DNA from 4 places in the Lysinibacillus sp. PWR01 genome. Region 1 is predicted to be linked to each of the others. Evidence: riboswitches for the same ligand, from Rfam matches in the RefSeq annotation. Region 1 holds a riboswitch; each other region holds the start of a gene.
What was found. A riboswitch is a leader RNA that binds a small molecule or an ion and turns the genes downstream of it on or off. The one in region 1 is predicted to bind cobalamin.

Region 1 (3,765 bases):
CTTCTACTGCACGTGTCGTAATATGCTTAAAATCTCCAGGTCCAAAGCCTACTACGAAAATTTTTCCTTTTTGCGCCATGTTGTTACCCCTCTTTCACCTTTTCAATCCCTTTAATGGCTGTTGTTTGAGCAGTACGCTGTAATGTACCTTCACGAAGTGTAAAGACATGTTCGTTGTATAAGGATTCATGATGTAAATCTTGTACTAGTGTCCTAGCATGCTCTGTTGATGGCACACGATACCAATTCCCTTGAGGGTAGGCGATTACCACACAGGCATCCTTGCATCGTCCATTACAGCGCGTTCTTGTCGTATGTATTTCTTGATCGAGTGCTTGTCGCTGTATTTCATCTCGAATGGCTAAAGTAATTTCCTCACCATCCTTATTCATGCAACTACTGCCATTGCAAATAAAGAGATGTGTTTTCATCCCCTCTAAATTCCATGTTGTCATCTTCTGTCTCCCCTCATTTGCTTTCTGGAAAAAGAAAAACCTTTACTCTAAACGAAGAGTAAAGGTTTTGTAGAAGCCAAATAAAAACGAATAGCATGAAATAAAGGTACTCGCTTCCGCTTCAACTTCTCCCTCCGAAAAGTTTGCATGCACAATCAAATAAGCAGGTTTCCTGACTTAAGCTTCATTTTACAGTCGCACCTTCCCAAGCTTGCACCAGTGGCTTTGCGATTTCATCAGCTATTACAGTAGCGGGGGCTGTATTGGATTTTCACCAATTTCCCTATTATCTCGAGCTATTCGAGCACTTATTGACGTTTTATATGAAATTTTTATTAGTATTTTAAATAGAAAACTGTCTTAATCATATCTTATTATTTTAAAATTTCAATATTTCTTTAAAAATTTATGACAAATTTATCAATTTTGAAGTGAACTGGGGTATAAAATTTATACAATATCCATCATTAGCACAATGAATATTATCAGAATATTCGCTGTTGACCTTTAATTAAAAAAATTTTATAAAAAGGTATAGCATATTTATGGAAAATCATGTTACACTTTGTCGTGAAATCTCACAATTGAATGTTTTTCGGTGTAAAATGCTTGGCATTTTGCTTAAAAGGGAAGCCGGTTTGAGTCCGGCGCGGTCCCGCCACTGTAATAGGGAGCTTTATAGAATATGTCACTGTCCAACGGATGGGAAGACCTATAAAGTATTGAACTAGAGCCAGGAGACCTGCCGAAAAATAGGTGATCGTTTCAGCCTACGAGGATAGGTGTGCGGCTTAGCAGATGAGAATGTTATTTGCTTTTTTAGCTATGCACTTTTCCACCAACGGAGAAGTGCTTTTTTATTTACGCACGCTACATTCTAAAAATCTATTAATTAGTTAGGAGGAAAGCTTTTTGAAATTTTCATGGTGGAAACTTAGTTATTTTTTATTGGCCTTTTTAATTGTGCCAAAACGTGCCTTTGCGATGCATATCATGGAAGGTTTTTTGCCAATCGAATGGGCGATTTTTTGGTGGGTCATCTCTATTCCTTTTATAGTTCTAGGATTGCGCTCTATTCGCAAAACAATTGATGAAAATCCTGAAACAAAGATGCTTTTAGGGCTTTCAGGAGCCTTTGCTTTTGTGCTATCTGCCTTAAAAATCCCTTCTGTTACAGGTAGCTGCTCTCACCCAACTGGTGTTGGACTTGGGACAGTTCTCTTTGGCCCTCTAGCCATGAGTGTAATTGGAACAATCGTTTTATTATTCCAATCTTTATTATTAGCACATGGAGGAATCACGACTTTAGGGGCGAACGCCTTTTCGATGGCTATTGTAGGTCCTTTTATTGCTTACTTTGTCTTTAAAGGAGCACAAAAAGTAGGTTTGTCATTTTCACTAGCCGTATTTTTCGCAGCTATGCTTGGTGATTTAGGTACATATGTTGTGACTTCTGTACAACTAGCACTAGCCTTCCCTTCAGAAGTTGGAGGCTTTATGGCATCCTTTACAAAGTTTGCAGGTATTTTTGCCTTAACTCAAATTCCTTTAGCGGTGAGTGAAGGGATTTTAACGGTCATTGTGATGAATTTCTTGAAAAAATACAATATTAGCGAATTAAAAACTTTACGTGTTTTCTCAACAAAGGAGGCACATTAACAGATGAAAAAAATTTTATTGCTATTAGCAATTGTTGTGTTGTTAGCCATCATTCCATTGTTCATACAAAAAGGTGCTGAATTTGGTGGTGCTGATGGAGAGGCAGAAGCAGCCATTGGTGAAATCAATGCGGAATATGAACCATGGTTCGAAAGCCTATGGGAGCCACCAAGCGGTGAAATCGAAAGCTTATTATTCGTGCTACAGGCAGCTATTGGAGCTGGCTTTATTGGCTACTTCATCGGCTATATGCGTGGCAAACATAAAGAAGGTTAACCATTATGTTACTCATTGATAAGTATGCCTATCTTAATAAGCTAGCGTCTGTTCATCCGCTAGAAAAAATGATATTTTCACTTGGAATACTTCTCATAACGCTCATCATGAGAGATGAACGACTTTCACTCATTACATTTTTTGTAATGAGTGCTTTTATCATTTTAGGTGCAAAAATTCCGCTTACATACTATGCCAAGTTATTATTGCTACCTGGATTTTTCTTATTCACAAGTCTCGTATCTATTTTACTTTCCATTACACCGTCAACCAATGCACTACCTGCCCATATTTGGTCTTATACATGGACGAATTGGACTGTTTTCATTGGGAACGCAAGTGTGCTATTAGCGCAGCAGCTGTTCTTTGTCGTTCTGGGCAGTATTAGTTGTTTATACTTTTTAATTCTAACCACTTCTGTACAAGGAATATGTTATGTGCTACGACAATGGCGACTCCCCTCTTTATTGGTTGAACTCGTTGAACTAACCTATCGTTTTATTTTTATGTTTTTAGAAAGTATGCAAAATATCCATCTAGCCCAGCAAGCGCGTCTCGGCTACCATTCACCGTTGCAATGGCTACGCTCTGTCTCCATGCTCATTGTGGCATTATTTGTGGAAATGTTTCAACGTAGTCGGGAGCTCAACAATGCCATGCAATCACGTGGTGGCGAGGCCGTCTACTGGCAAGAGGTGGGCTCCTATAGCAAGAAAAATTGGCTAGGTATGGCAGCAATATTACTAGTCCTCATCGTATATGGAGGGTATTTCACATGACAGCATTTTATTTTGAACTCAACCAATTATCATATGCCTATGCAGATGGTACGAAAGCGTTGTCAGATATTACATTAGACATTCCAAAAGGGAAAAAAATCGCCATACTCGGGCATAATGGCGCAGGAAAATCGACTTTGTTTCAGCATCTTAATGGTATTTTGAAACCTACAGCTGGGACGATTTTATTCGAAGGCAACGGACTAGAATATAGTCGAAAAGCTTTAAAAGTTCTACGTCAGCAGGTAGGCATTGTCTTTCAGAATGCAGATCATCAGCTTTTTTCAGGGACCGTCAAGCAAGATATAGCATTTGGACCATTGAACCTCGGCTGGTCTACTGAAAAAATGGAAGAAAAAATAGCATGGGCCGTTGCGCAAACCGAAGTGGAAGATTTGCTCGATAAACCCATTCATTTTCTAAGCGTAGGTCAGAAAAAGCGTGTGGCGATGGCAGGTGTTTTAGCGATGGAGCCCTCTGTCCTTTTATTAGACGAACCAACGGCAGGTCTTGATAATTATTATGCTACACAAGTATTACAATACTTAGCCAAATTAAAAGATGGTGAGAGAACCATTTTACTAGCAACTCATGAC
Region 2 (3,765 bases), on a different contig from region 1:
TTGATCGGTTTTACCAACTTGGCATAGAGGCTATCATGCGTTTCACAGGTTTCAGCAATGGCGTTTCTTAATTCTTTTGCATTCATCGTATCTTCCCCTAACTTTTCATCGTTTTATTACTTGCTGAACCTTACCCTAATTTTAATATTTTAAATCCCGAATTTTCAGAAATATGTTATGATTATAGTGAATGAAGGAGGGATTTTGTATGTTTCGATCCATAGCACCCCCAACAATGTCTTTGCAGTAGAATCTACTGTTTAGGCATTCGATAATAGCTTGCTCATTTCGATAGATTCTACTGTATAGGCTAAAACGATATACGTAGAAAGTAGGAATTTGTAATGAGCGGAAAATTAGCATTTGTATTGTCCATGATTATTTTTGGCGCTGTCGGTGTTTTTGCGAAGTTTATTCCTTTATCCTCAAGTGAAATTGCCTTTTGGATGAGTATCATTGGCTCTTGTTTTTTGTTGGCCATATTTGTTTATAAAAAGGAAAGCTTTTCGAGGATCACGATTGTCCAAAATAAATGGCCGTTAATGTTTTCAAGTTTAGCATTATGCGGTAATTGGATATTTTTATTTCAGGCTTATAAGGAAACGACCATTGCTAATGCAGCACTAAGTTATTATTTTGCGCCAGTACTAGTCATCTGTTTATCTCCTATTATTTTAAAAGAGAAGTTAGTAGGGAGAAAAATAGTGTATGTTGGTGTAGCATTAATAGGTCTATTTTTGATTGTCCAAAGTCAAAGCATAGACAACAGTGGTCACTTTATTGGTATTGTCTATGGTTTGATCGCAGCATGCTTTTACACGGTACTAACCTTTACAAATAAACGTATTCGTGGTTTAAAAGAGCCCGAAAATACAATTATCCAACTCTCTTTAGCTGCATTTTTCCTCTGTCTCTATATTGTAGGGACTACGGGTTTCCAAGTGATGCAAATTAGTTTTGGGTTCGTTCTAGTATTAATTGTACTTGGTATTGTGCATGCAGGTGTGGGGTTCTTTTTGTTCTTTTTAGGTATGTCTCAGCTAAAAGGTCAAAGTATAGCCATTCTTAGCTATATTGATCCACTGACATCATTAGTAATCTCAACAATGATTATTGGTGAACAAATGACAGTCCTACAAATAATAGGGGCTGTTCTTCTATTAGGCTCAACATTACTAAGTGAATTGGAAAAGACATAAGCCACTTTATAGTTTATTGTTTAGTTTTACAAGTTTACTTTTCACATATTGACAGGAAAAGTGAGCTGTCGTAGATTTAAAGTAGTTAAATAAAAGCAATAGGTGCCCAATAGGGAGAATAGGGAATAAAGTGAAAAGCTTTAGCGGACCCGCCACTGTATAAGGGAGTTTCATAGTGAATGCCACTAGCAAATTGCTGGGAAGGTGCTATGAGATGTTGAACTTGAGCCAGGAGACCTGCCTACATGCTTTAGAAGATATAGATGATGGAAAAGTCTGTAGTTTATTTGTCATGACAATAAACTACAGACTTTTTCTTTTTGTCTTAAAAAGAGAGGAGCAATTATCATGCAATTACTACAAGACACGATACAAAACATCCAAGGTGCTGACCTGAAGGTGATGGAGCAAGCTAGACAGCGTATAGATGCCCTATGTAAGCCCCCTGGCAGTTTAGGAAAACTAGAGTCCATTGCCGTGCAGCTTTCTGGCATAACTGGACAATTATTTCCGGTGATTGATAAAAAAGTCATCATTGTTTGTGCAGCAGACCACGGTGTTTGTGAGGAGGGTGTAACCACGAATCCACAAGATGTGACGGTCTTTCAAACATTAAATTTTCCTAAGGGAGGTACAGGTGTTTGTGCGATTGCGGGCATTACCAATGCAAAGGTAGTAACAGTAGATGTTGGGGTAAAAGAAGATATTCCACTTGATGCAGGTGTCCTCATTCATAAAATTAAATATGGTACAGATAACATGGCACAAGGTCCAGCTATGTCTAGAGAAGAGGCTATTCAATCCATTGAAGTAGGAATTCGTGTGGCAACAGAGGAAATCAGAAAAGGTGCCAATGTACTTGGAACTGGGGAAATGGGCATCGGCAATACAACACCGAGTGCTGCGATATTAGCTGTTCTAACTGACTGTGACCCAATTGAAGTAACAGGATTTGGAGCAGGAGTTGGTCAAGGTGGAATTGCCCATAAAGCGGCGATTATTGAAAAAGCAATTAGCTTAAATACGCCTAATCCTAAAGATGTCATCGATGTTCTAGCTAAGGTTGGCGGGTTAGAGATAGGGGCGATGATAGGCATTATACTTGGCGCTGCAGTCCATCGTAAACCTGTTGTCATTGATGGATTTATTTCAACTATTGCCGCGCTCATTGCTTATAAGCTCGAACCAAAAGTAAAAGATTATATTATTCCTTCCCATGTCTCAGAGGAACCAGGGGCTAAAATTGCCGCTGCATTATTTGGCATTGAACCAATGTTGTACATGAATATGCGTTTAGGTGAAGGCTCTGGTGCAGCCCTAGCCTTTCCCATTTTAGATGCAGCCTGCTCGATGATGAAAAATATGGTGACTTTAGAAGAATCAATGCAGTTGTTAAAAAGATAAAAACAATAAAACAGCCAATGACTTAATTTTTGGTCATTGGCTGAATGGTATTTATGCACGATTTAATTTTCGTAATGGCAAGCGCCACTTCATCATATAGGAAAGAATACGTAACGCTGTAATTACTGCGAATAAAATATAAAGGAAAATGTCCCCTGTAAAAACCTCAAATCCGATTATCAGCCCTGCGAGAGCTGCCCAAACACCATAGACTTCATCACGGAGAACTAGTGGTTTTCGTCTAGCTAATAAATCTCGTACAATACCACCACCTGAACCTGTCAAAACTGCAGCTACAATGACCGCGCTAATTGGCATATCAAGCTTCACAGCATAGAGTGCCCCTTGAATAGCGAATGCTGATAAGCCAATAGCATCTGTGAAGTTACCCCAACGATGCCAATGCTGAATCAGATGATGTGGAAAAATAAAGAATATCGTAATTGCAGCCAGTGCAATTTGAAACATCATATCCTGCCCCCATAGTGTTGTGACAGGTAGTCCGATGAGTAAATTTCGAATTGCTCCACCACCAAAGGCCGTAACAATACCAAGTATATATACACCGAATAAATCGTATTCTTCTTCCATGGCAATGATTGCCCCAGAAATAGCAAAGGCAATTGTTCCTATAATACTAAAAACCTCCCAAGCCATCCCTTTCACCCCTTCTATCAATAAATAAACTTTTTTATAAGTTAAAAGACTTTTTTACGTAACAGAATCTATGAATTTAATAGCCAAAATCAGTCATTAAATACGCTTCTTGAAATAAGTCCGCACATTAGCTTAGCGTAAAATTCCTTTAGAAACAATAGGCAAGTTTTACAGGTGCACATACAAATTGATAAAATGTGATTAAAATAAAGAAAAACATTCGTCAAAAGCATTTATATACCAGTGTTTGGTTAGGGAATTCTAGAGTGATTGATGTCAATTTAGATAGTCAATAAATCTTACTGAATGAAATGCGGGACAATTGTGAAATGGAGAAGAAAGAATGACGTTTACATCAAATTTATCTACACAAACGATATCCTTAGCGACAAAAATAGAGGAGCAAGTGCGGCCTTATCATGCCAAGGTAGAAGAAATGGCATTTTATAACCAGCAGAAGGTGCTAGCAGCATTTCGCAAGCATCAAGTGAGTGACTACCACTTA
Region 3 (3,765 bases), on a different contig from region 1:
GCTACAGATTTTCCGTTTACTTGAAGCAGAAGAGCCTTCTTTACGTGTCGTTTGGCAGGAAAAGTTTCAGGAAATCCATGTCCATATTATGGGCGTCATTCAATTGGAGGTCCTGACAGAGGTATTAATGAAACGTTTTTCATTAGCCGTCTCCTTTGGCGAGCCGCAAATTTTATATATGGAGACCATTGCGACGACGGTGACAGGCTATGGCCATTTCGAGCCACTCAAGCATTATGCGGAAGTTCATTTATTAATGGAGCCAAATCCACGTGGAACCGGCAATACCTTCAGCAATGCCTGTCATGCAGATCATTTATCCGTAGGCAATCAGCGCCTTGTTGAAAAACACCTGTTTGAGCGTGATCATCATGGCTTACTTACAGGCTTCCCTGTAACAAATGTTCATTTTACACTGCTAACAGGTCGCGGGCATAATGAACATACATCGGGCGGCGATTTCCGAGAAGCTAGTTTCCGTGCGCTGCGCCAGGGACTAGAGCAAGCCCAAAATGTTCTACTTGAACCCTATTATCGTTTTAAAATGAAGGCTTCAAACGACTTTATCGGCCGCATGATGACTGACATTCAGCAAGCAGCAGGCACATTCGATGACCCGATATTATCCGAAACAGATGTGGTGCTAACAGGTCGCGCGCCCGTTGCCACTTTAATGAGCTACAGCACAACCTTTGCTGCCTATACAAATGGGAAAGGTGCACTCACACTCCAATTCGATGGCTATGATATGTGTCATAATACAGAGGAAGTAATTGCACAGATTGGCTACGATAAAAATGCCGACCCTGAATATAGTTCCTCCAGTATTTTTTGTGCAAAAGGCAAAGGATATACGGTTCCGTGGCATGAAGCACAGGCAGCCATGCATTGTTTGTAGGGCTGCTCGCTCGGAGGCGTTTTGCCTGCTTTCGCGGGTATTCGTCGCTCAAGCGCGAGTATTTCACTTGCTTCCGCGGGTATTCGTCGCTCAAGCGCGGGTATTTCACTTGCTTCCGCGGGTATTCATTGCTCAAGCGCGAGTATTTCACTTGCTTCCGCGGGTATTTCTTGCTTGAACGTGAATATATTTCGATCCTGCATTTAAATGAAAGAGGCTGGGACAGAACTCGATTATTTTGAAAAATAACGAAAACAGATAATAACTTTTTCGCTTCAATGAGTAGAGTGTTCCTTCCTAAATCAAAAAAATGTTAGACCCAAATGCAATCGGTCTAACATTTTTTCTTTTTGTCCCAGCCTCTTTTATAGTGCACCGACGGCTTTCTTTGTTGGTTTGTCCATCAAATAAGCGGGTTCTACTATCACGTAGTCATGCTTGTTCGTAAAATCAATCAGTACCTTGCCTGGGCGACTTTTTAAAATTTGTAGATGATCAATTAAGTGCAGTAAGAGCTCGTGCCCATTGCCGCGTGGATGCCAGTTGAAGTGATAATCATTTAACGCTTGCACCGCTTCAATAAACTGGGCATATTCCTGCTGCACGAATGCGATGAGTTTGTCATGGTGAGGTGCCAAATCGTGTAAATATGTTTCATAAAAGCGCATGACAATCGAGCATAATAAGTCATTGACACGAGCGGCACTTAAAACAGGCTTTGGCTCCAATGTTAGACGATCAAGGTTAGGCTTTGCGCGTGTTGAATCAATGCGCGTAATTAAGTGATACGCTTCCCCATTGACTTCATAGACAATCGGATTGGTCGGCATATACATCATAAAATGATTGGTCTTTGTTTTCAGTTCATCTGTTAATGCTGCTTTTGCCAATAGATGACCATCCGCACCCCCATTTTGTATCCAAATAATTTCTTTATTATATAAGATTTGTTCAAAGAAGCGATCGTTGCGAATCAACTTCGTTGCTAATAATTGATCGATCAGCGATTCGACCACCATTCTTGTTTTCGCTTTCTTGGCAACTTCTGTGCGTGGTTGCTTACAAATGTTCATATCTTCATAAGGCGTTTCCAGCGTTGTCGTTACATGAATATTCGTCATACGTGCATCCCCTTTGCGTACATATTTTCAAAACAAAAAGGACTCCCTACGTTTTGAGGAAATCCTTCGCTTTATCTTCTTTCATCACACAATGCCAAACAAACCCTAAGTATGTGTGAACGAGTCCGATTGTGAACCCTTTCATTTACTATGGGCGTTTGACGTACTGTGACGAACAGAGCATTCTGTTTTGTCAACATGCCACCTCCTATTCCTCGTAGGTTACTGGTGTGTACTCGTAACAGGCAGGTCTCCTGACTCATGGTCATCGCTTCCTTTCTCCTTCCCGTCCAAAGACAGTGGTTGCTGAAAAGTCGCTCACATTTACAGTTGCGGGACAGTGTCGGATTTGCACCGACTTCCCTTTTAAGCAAATTGCACGCAATTTACACCTATTACTACACGCTATTCAGTTGGTAAGGAAACGAGAATACCTCGTTTTCCTATTAAAGTATTAAAATTAATTGTAAAGGAGTGCCATTTAGAAGTCAATTCTTGCTCGTTTAAAACACAATTTCATTCACCCAAATGGTCCTACACCTTTTGGAAACCAACAATCCTACTTTGTGGAATAGATGAATTATGTTCAATAACAAATACCTTGGAAAAATGGTCGTAATAGGTTTTATCATGAGCTTTTGGAGATAAAATAATTAACTTTCGATTTAACTCTTTTGCATATAAATGAAATACTTTGTCCTTGCGTTCATCATCTAGTGCGCTATCAAACTCATCAAGTACGATATAGCTTGGGGCAATCGAGAGGTTTTGCAATAAAGCTAAGGCAAAGAGGAGCGAGCTTAACGATTCCTCCCCTCCTGAAACACCTTTACCTACTTTGCCATTTCGTGCTTTTAAGCTAACATCCTCCATAGTACCCTGATGACCAATTTTACGAGCTTTCACATAAAGCAAGTATTTAATGTGCCCTGCCTTCTCTTCTATTCTTTCTTTTTCAATATGTCCCTCAAAATGAAAGATATCCATATACTTTTGGAACAACATATTAATCTTTGTTAAATACATATTAATGGTCGTTTCTAGTTTATCTTCTAAATCTGCTGCAAAGCCCGCATTTTGCTCAAGAAGTATTTCAGCACTTGCTAATTCTGCATTTTTACGCTCAAAATCTTCTTTCATTTTTTCAAAATTTACTTCAGCATGAATATTGACCTTTTCTAGGCGTGCCGCTTCGAAAGCAGCAGCTTTTTCTGCATTACCATGAATTAATCTTGCCTCAGACCATTTAATGGAGATGGATTCATCAACAACACATGCTTCGACAGGTAAAATATGCTCTAATTCCTGTAGTTTTATTACTAGACTTGCTTGGCTAGCCTCTAATTGTTCGATTTTTTCTTGCGCTCTCACCATACGTAGCCGACAGTTTGTTAGATTACTATTTATTAATTCAAGCTCTGATTCATGATTTTGTTTTAGTAATTTTAGTTGACGTTTATCATTGGACAGCTCCTCCAATTGCTCTGTCCATTGCTGATGTTTTCTTTTGGAATCATAAATGGTTTTGCGTAATTCTTTTAACGTTTGTTCCATTTGCTGTAACTGGATTTGTTGCTCTGCCACTGCCCCTAGCTCCTCATAAATGCGGCACTCCTTCTCTAGCAATTGCAGCTCTTGAAAATGTTCTGCCTGATGTTTTCTAGCTGTTTCCCGCTGTGTTTCCATTTCCGCTTGCTCATCATAAATTGCTAACAATTGCTCTGTTAAAGCTTTCTGTTGACTTTC
Region 4 (3,765 bases), on a different contig from region 1:
TAGAATTTCTGCTGTTTGAGCTAAGGCCTGTGCTACAAACACTCTTTGTTGTTCACCGCCAGATAAAAATTCCATAGGCGTATGCTCATATCGCTTTACACCTGTTTGAAGCATGGCATGTTGAACAGCCTGCTCATCTTGTGCAGACCAACTTGAGAAAAAGCCTGTTTGATGCGGGTAGCGCCCTAGTGAAACTGCCTCTCTCACACTATTCGAGAAAGCATTTGCATGAAGCTGTGGTAATACAGCCATCTTTTTCGCCAAAGCACGAGCATTATAAGAAAGAATATTTTGTCCATCAATCGAAATAGTTCCAGCAGTAGCTGGTAAAATACCACTCATTACTTTTAATAATGTGGATTTCCCGCTACCATTCGGCCCTAGAATACCAAGAATTTTCCCTTTTTCAACAGTAAAACTAATGTCCTTGACGATTGGTACATCTTCATAGCCACCTGATAGATATTCAACAACAATCATGCCCGTACCCCCTTGCTTCTTCGCTGCTTATAAAAAATAAAGGAGAAAACTGGTGCTCCAATAAAAGCCGTAATAACACCAATTGGTAGCTCTCTTGGCACAATGATTGTCCGTGCTACTAAGTCGCAAATAATGAGTAATGTTGCACCATTGAAAAAAGATAATGGTAATAAGTGGCGATGATCAGAACCCCAAATCATCCTTGTCATATGCGGCACCACTAATCCTACAAAGCCAATTGTGCCAGAAACCGCTACAGCTGCTCCGGTTAGCATGGAGCCACCTGCTAATATCAAATATTTACTACGCTTCACATTAACACCTAAATGTTTTGCTCGCTCTTCACCATACAACAAAACATTTAGCTCTCGTCTTTGCGTCCATAGCATAATTGAACCTACAATAACAAATGGAATGATCATTTGGACATATGGCCAACCACGCATCGATACAGAACCAAGTAACCACCCTATTACCTGACGTAATTCTTCACCAGATAAAGCAATCATTAATGAAATAAGGGAACCTAAAAATGAACTAAAAATAACACCTGTTAATATCAATGTTTCCATTTTCAATGAACGGTCTACGAGTCTAGCAAAGCTCATGACAACTACCATCGTGATGATAGCACCGATCATACTGAAGGTTGGTAGAGCATACAAACCGACGACAGGGATAGAAATACTGAAAAAGATTGTTATAACAGCACCAACAGAAGCCCCTGATGAAACCCCTAGTGTGTATGGATCTGCTAATGGGTTTTTTAATAAACCTTGGAATGCGGCTCCAGCAATAGCTAGAGATGCCCCCACTAGTCCTGCTAACAACACGCGAGGCAAGCGAATTTTCCAAAGGATATTGGCGGCTGTTTCATCAGCCGCCTTATTCCACAATACTTCTAATGGAATATGAACTGAGCCTATCGCTACGCCACACCAGATGCTAATAAGAAGAAGCGTACATGTTAGTGCATAGGCTAGTGCTATTTTTTTCACTTAAATACCTCAGGATAGATCGCTTTTGCTAATTCTTCTAGACCTTCTGCTAAACGTGGTCCTTGACGACTCGTTGTACTTTCATCTACCTGTACAATCGCATTATTTTTTACGGCATTAATAGTATCAAAGCCCGCACGTTTTGGTATTTTCGTTAAAATATCTGGTACATAATGATATGTCACCACAATGACATCTGGATTTTTTGCGATAATTTGTTCTGCATCAATTTTATACCAATTATCACCATCTACAGCTACATTCTCTGCATTGATCATTTCAAGCATTGCGTTCATAAATGTGCCATTGCCAGCTGTATAAATATCTGGCTCATCCGATGCTTCGACTAACACTTTTTTTGGTTCAACATCCTTGACTTTAGTCAAAACTTCTTCTACTTTGGCCTTCATATTAGCAACAATTTTTTCAGCCTCTGGTAATTTCCCTGTAGCACGACCAAGTTGCTCAATTGTCGTATATGTTTCATTAAAGTCTTGTGCATTTCTTACTACAAACACTTTCAAACCTGCTGATTCAAGCTGTGCAATAGCCTCTTCTGATAGAGACATGCTAGATTCGTGTGAAAAAACGATATCTGGTTTTAAGGCAATAATTTTTTCAATATCGTATTCCATTCCGCCAACCTTATCTTTCTCAGTTGCCTCTGGTGGATAATCGTCGTTGTCAGTAACACCAACTATTTCATCATTTAAACCAAGTCCAAAAAGGATTTCAGTGTTACTTGGAATAAGTGAAACAATTTTCTCAGGAGGTGCTTCAAGAGTAATGTCCTTGCCAAGGGCATCTGTTATAGTCATTGGGAATGTTGCTTCATCCTGTGCTGTTTCTTGCTGTGTTTGCTGCTCAGTAGCTGGCTTGCTAGCTTCTTGTCCACAAGCAGCTAGCAAGCCTACTGCTAAAAATGCTGATAATCCTATTTTCCAAAATTTCTTCATGTGAATCCTCCTTCGTTGATCCGTGCGACATTTCACTTTATTCTGCATCAAAATAAAACCCCTCATCTGAATGATGAGGGGGCAAAATCGCACCAAAAAAACTGATACAAAATCCACCACCCTATCCTCGTAGGTTGTCATGTCTGTTATAAAGGCAGGTCTCCTGGCTTGTGCTCCTTGCGATTTTTCAAGCCTTCCCGAAATCTTCAGTGGCATCATTTGAAAAAAACTCACACTTACAGTGGCGGGACCGCATCGGAATTACACCGATTTCCCTTTTCACTTTACTTAAGTAAAGAACCTTTACAATATTCAGTTGATTTCATTATACATGAAAATGAAAGAAGTCGCCTCCATTCAAGACGACTCCCAAGCTATTATACAATTTCAGAAAAATATTGAACTGTCTTCATTCGAGCACCCATTTCTCTTAATGACCACGTCTGCTCTAAATAAACGTCCGCTAGTTTTTCATATTTCCCACCAAATTTATGTGCCCATTCAACTGCTACGACACTTTCATAAAGATGAGCCATTTTTTTCGCCATATCTTTTGCTTCAAATGTTTTCGTTGCCGCGTCTAAAGCGCTAAAAATTTGTAGTTTCACAGCCATATTCGCCAATTGTTCTTTAACGATTTGTACTAACGAGCTGTTAGCTAATTTTTCTAAGCGTTCCTCCATCTCCTGTACAAACAGTTCATGTGCATGAAACTTATCTACTAACCGAATGAGTTCTAAGGCCAAAATATTAGCCGTCCCCTCCCACACCGTCAACACTTGTGCGTCTCTTAATAAGCGGGGCGTTACAAAGTCTTCGATATAGCCATTACCTCCGTGTAATTCAATTGCCTCACTAGCATAATGAACGGCTTGCTCTGCTGTTTCCTTTTTCATAATGGCAATATATAAACGATTCATAATAAGGTCTTGCTGTGTTCCCTGTCCACTCGTCACTTTATCGTATAATTGAATAAGATCAAAAACTGTCGCTACTTCCACATGCAACTTAGCCGCAAATTTACCTAAAGTATCCTGAACCATAGGGTATTGTGTTAAAGGCTTGCCAAATGCATAACGATTGGTTACGTAATGTTTTGCCTCTAAAAAGCCACGACGCATAATGCCAATTGAAGCTACTGCATTACAAATTCTTGAGAGATTTAGTGCTTCTAGCATGTAATAAATCCCTTTATTTTGCTCCCCTACAACATAGGCAAGTGCACCATCAAATTCTACCTCACCTGAAGGAACTGCTCGAACGCCTAACTTATCTTTCAGTCGGCGAATACGAAGATGATTGGCTGTTCCATCTTCTTTGTGCCAAGGAAC

Region 2: linked by a shared signal. The riboswitch ahead of cobT (nicotinate-nucleotide--dimethylbenzimidazole phosphoribosyltransferase) and the one ahead of ACEVFT_RS06305 (energy-coupling factor ABC transporter permease) in region 1 are both predicted to bind cobalamin.
Region 3: linked by a shared signal. The riboswitch ahead of ACEVFT_RS22245 (hypothetical protein) and the one ahead of ACEVFT_RS06305 (energy-coupling factor ABC transporter permease) in region 1 are both predicted to bind cobalamin.
Region 4: linked by a shared signal. The riboswitch ahead of ACEVFT_RS18570 (ABC transporter substrate-binding protein) and the one ahead of ACEVFT_RS06305 (energy-coupling factor ABC transporter permease) in region 1 are both predicted to bind cobalamin.

The regions. Positions count from the first base shown of each region.
Region 1 is NZ_JBHERJ010000041.1:13,917-17,681, reverse strand. It holds gene cobJ (precorrin-3B C(17)-methyltransferase) at 1-79, opposite strand, end outside; gene ACEVFT_RS06310 ((2Fe-2S) ferredoxin domain-containing protein) at 84-455, opposite strand; cobalamin riboswitch at 601-782, opposite strand; cobalamin riboswitch at 1,035-1,219, shown strand; gene ACEVFT_RS06305 (energy-coupling factor ABC transporter permease) at 1,368-2,114, shown strand; gene ACEVFT_RS06300 (energy-coupling factor ABC transporter substrate-binding protein) at 2,118-2,390, shown strand; gene cbiQ (cobalt ECF transporter T component CbiQ) at 2,396-3,169, shown strand; gene ACEVFT_RS06290 (energy-coupling factor ABC transporter ATP-binding protein) at 3,166-3,765, shown strand, end outside.
Region 2 is NZ_JBHERJ010000047.1:288,118-291,882, forward strand. It holds gene ACEVFT_RS08785 (hypothetical protein) at 1-86, opposite strand, end outside; gene ACEVFT_RS08790 (DMT family transporter) at 345-1,199, shown strand; cobalamin riboswitch at 1,283-1,458, shown strand; gene cobT (nicotinate-nucleotide--dimethylbenzimidazole phosphoribosyltransferase) at 1,548-2,603, shown strand; gene ACEVFT_RS08800 (trimeric intracellular cation channel family protein) at 2,655-3,260, opposite strand; gene ACEVFT_RS08805 (methionine gamma-lyase family protein) at 3,604-3,765, shown strand, end outside.
Region 3 is NZ_JBHERJ010000096.1:32,400-36,164, forward strand. It holds gene ACEVFT_RS22240 (GTP-binding protein) at 1-898, shown strand, start outside; gene ACEVFT_RS22245 (hypothetical protein) at 1,264-2,019, opposite strand; cobalamin riboswitch at 2,247-2,430, opposite strand; gene ACEVFT_RS22250 (SMC family protein) at 2,554-3,765, opposite strand, start outside.
Region 4 is NZ_JBHERJ010000083.1:16,117-19,881, forward strand. It holds gene ACEVFT_RS18560 (adenosylcobinamide amidohydrolase) at 1-480, opposite strand, end outside; gene ACEVFT_RS18565 (FecCD family ABC transporter permease) at 477-1,478, opposite strand; gene ACEVFT_RS18570 (ABC transporter substrate-binding protein) at 1,475-2,434, opposite strand; cobalamin riboswitch at 2,571-2,754, opposite strand; gene ACEVFT_RS18575 (acyl-CoA dehydrogenase family protein) at 2,812-3,765, opposite strand, start outside.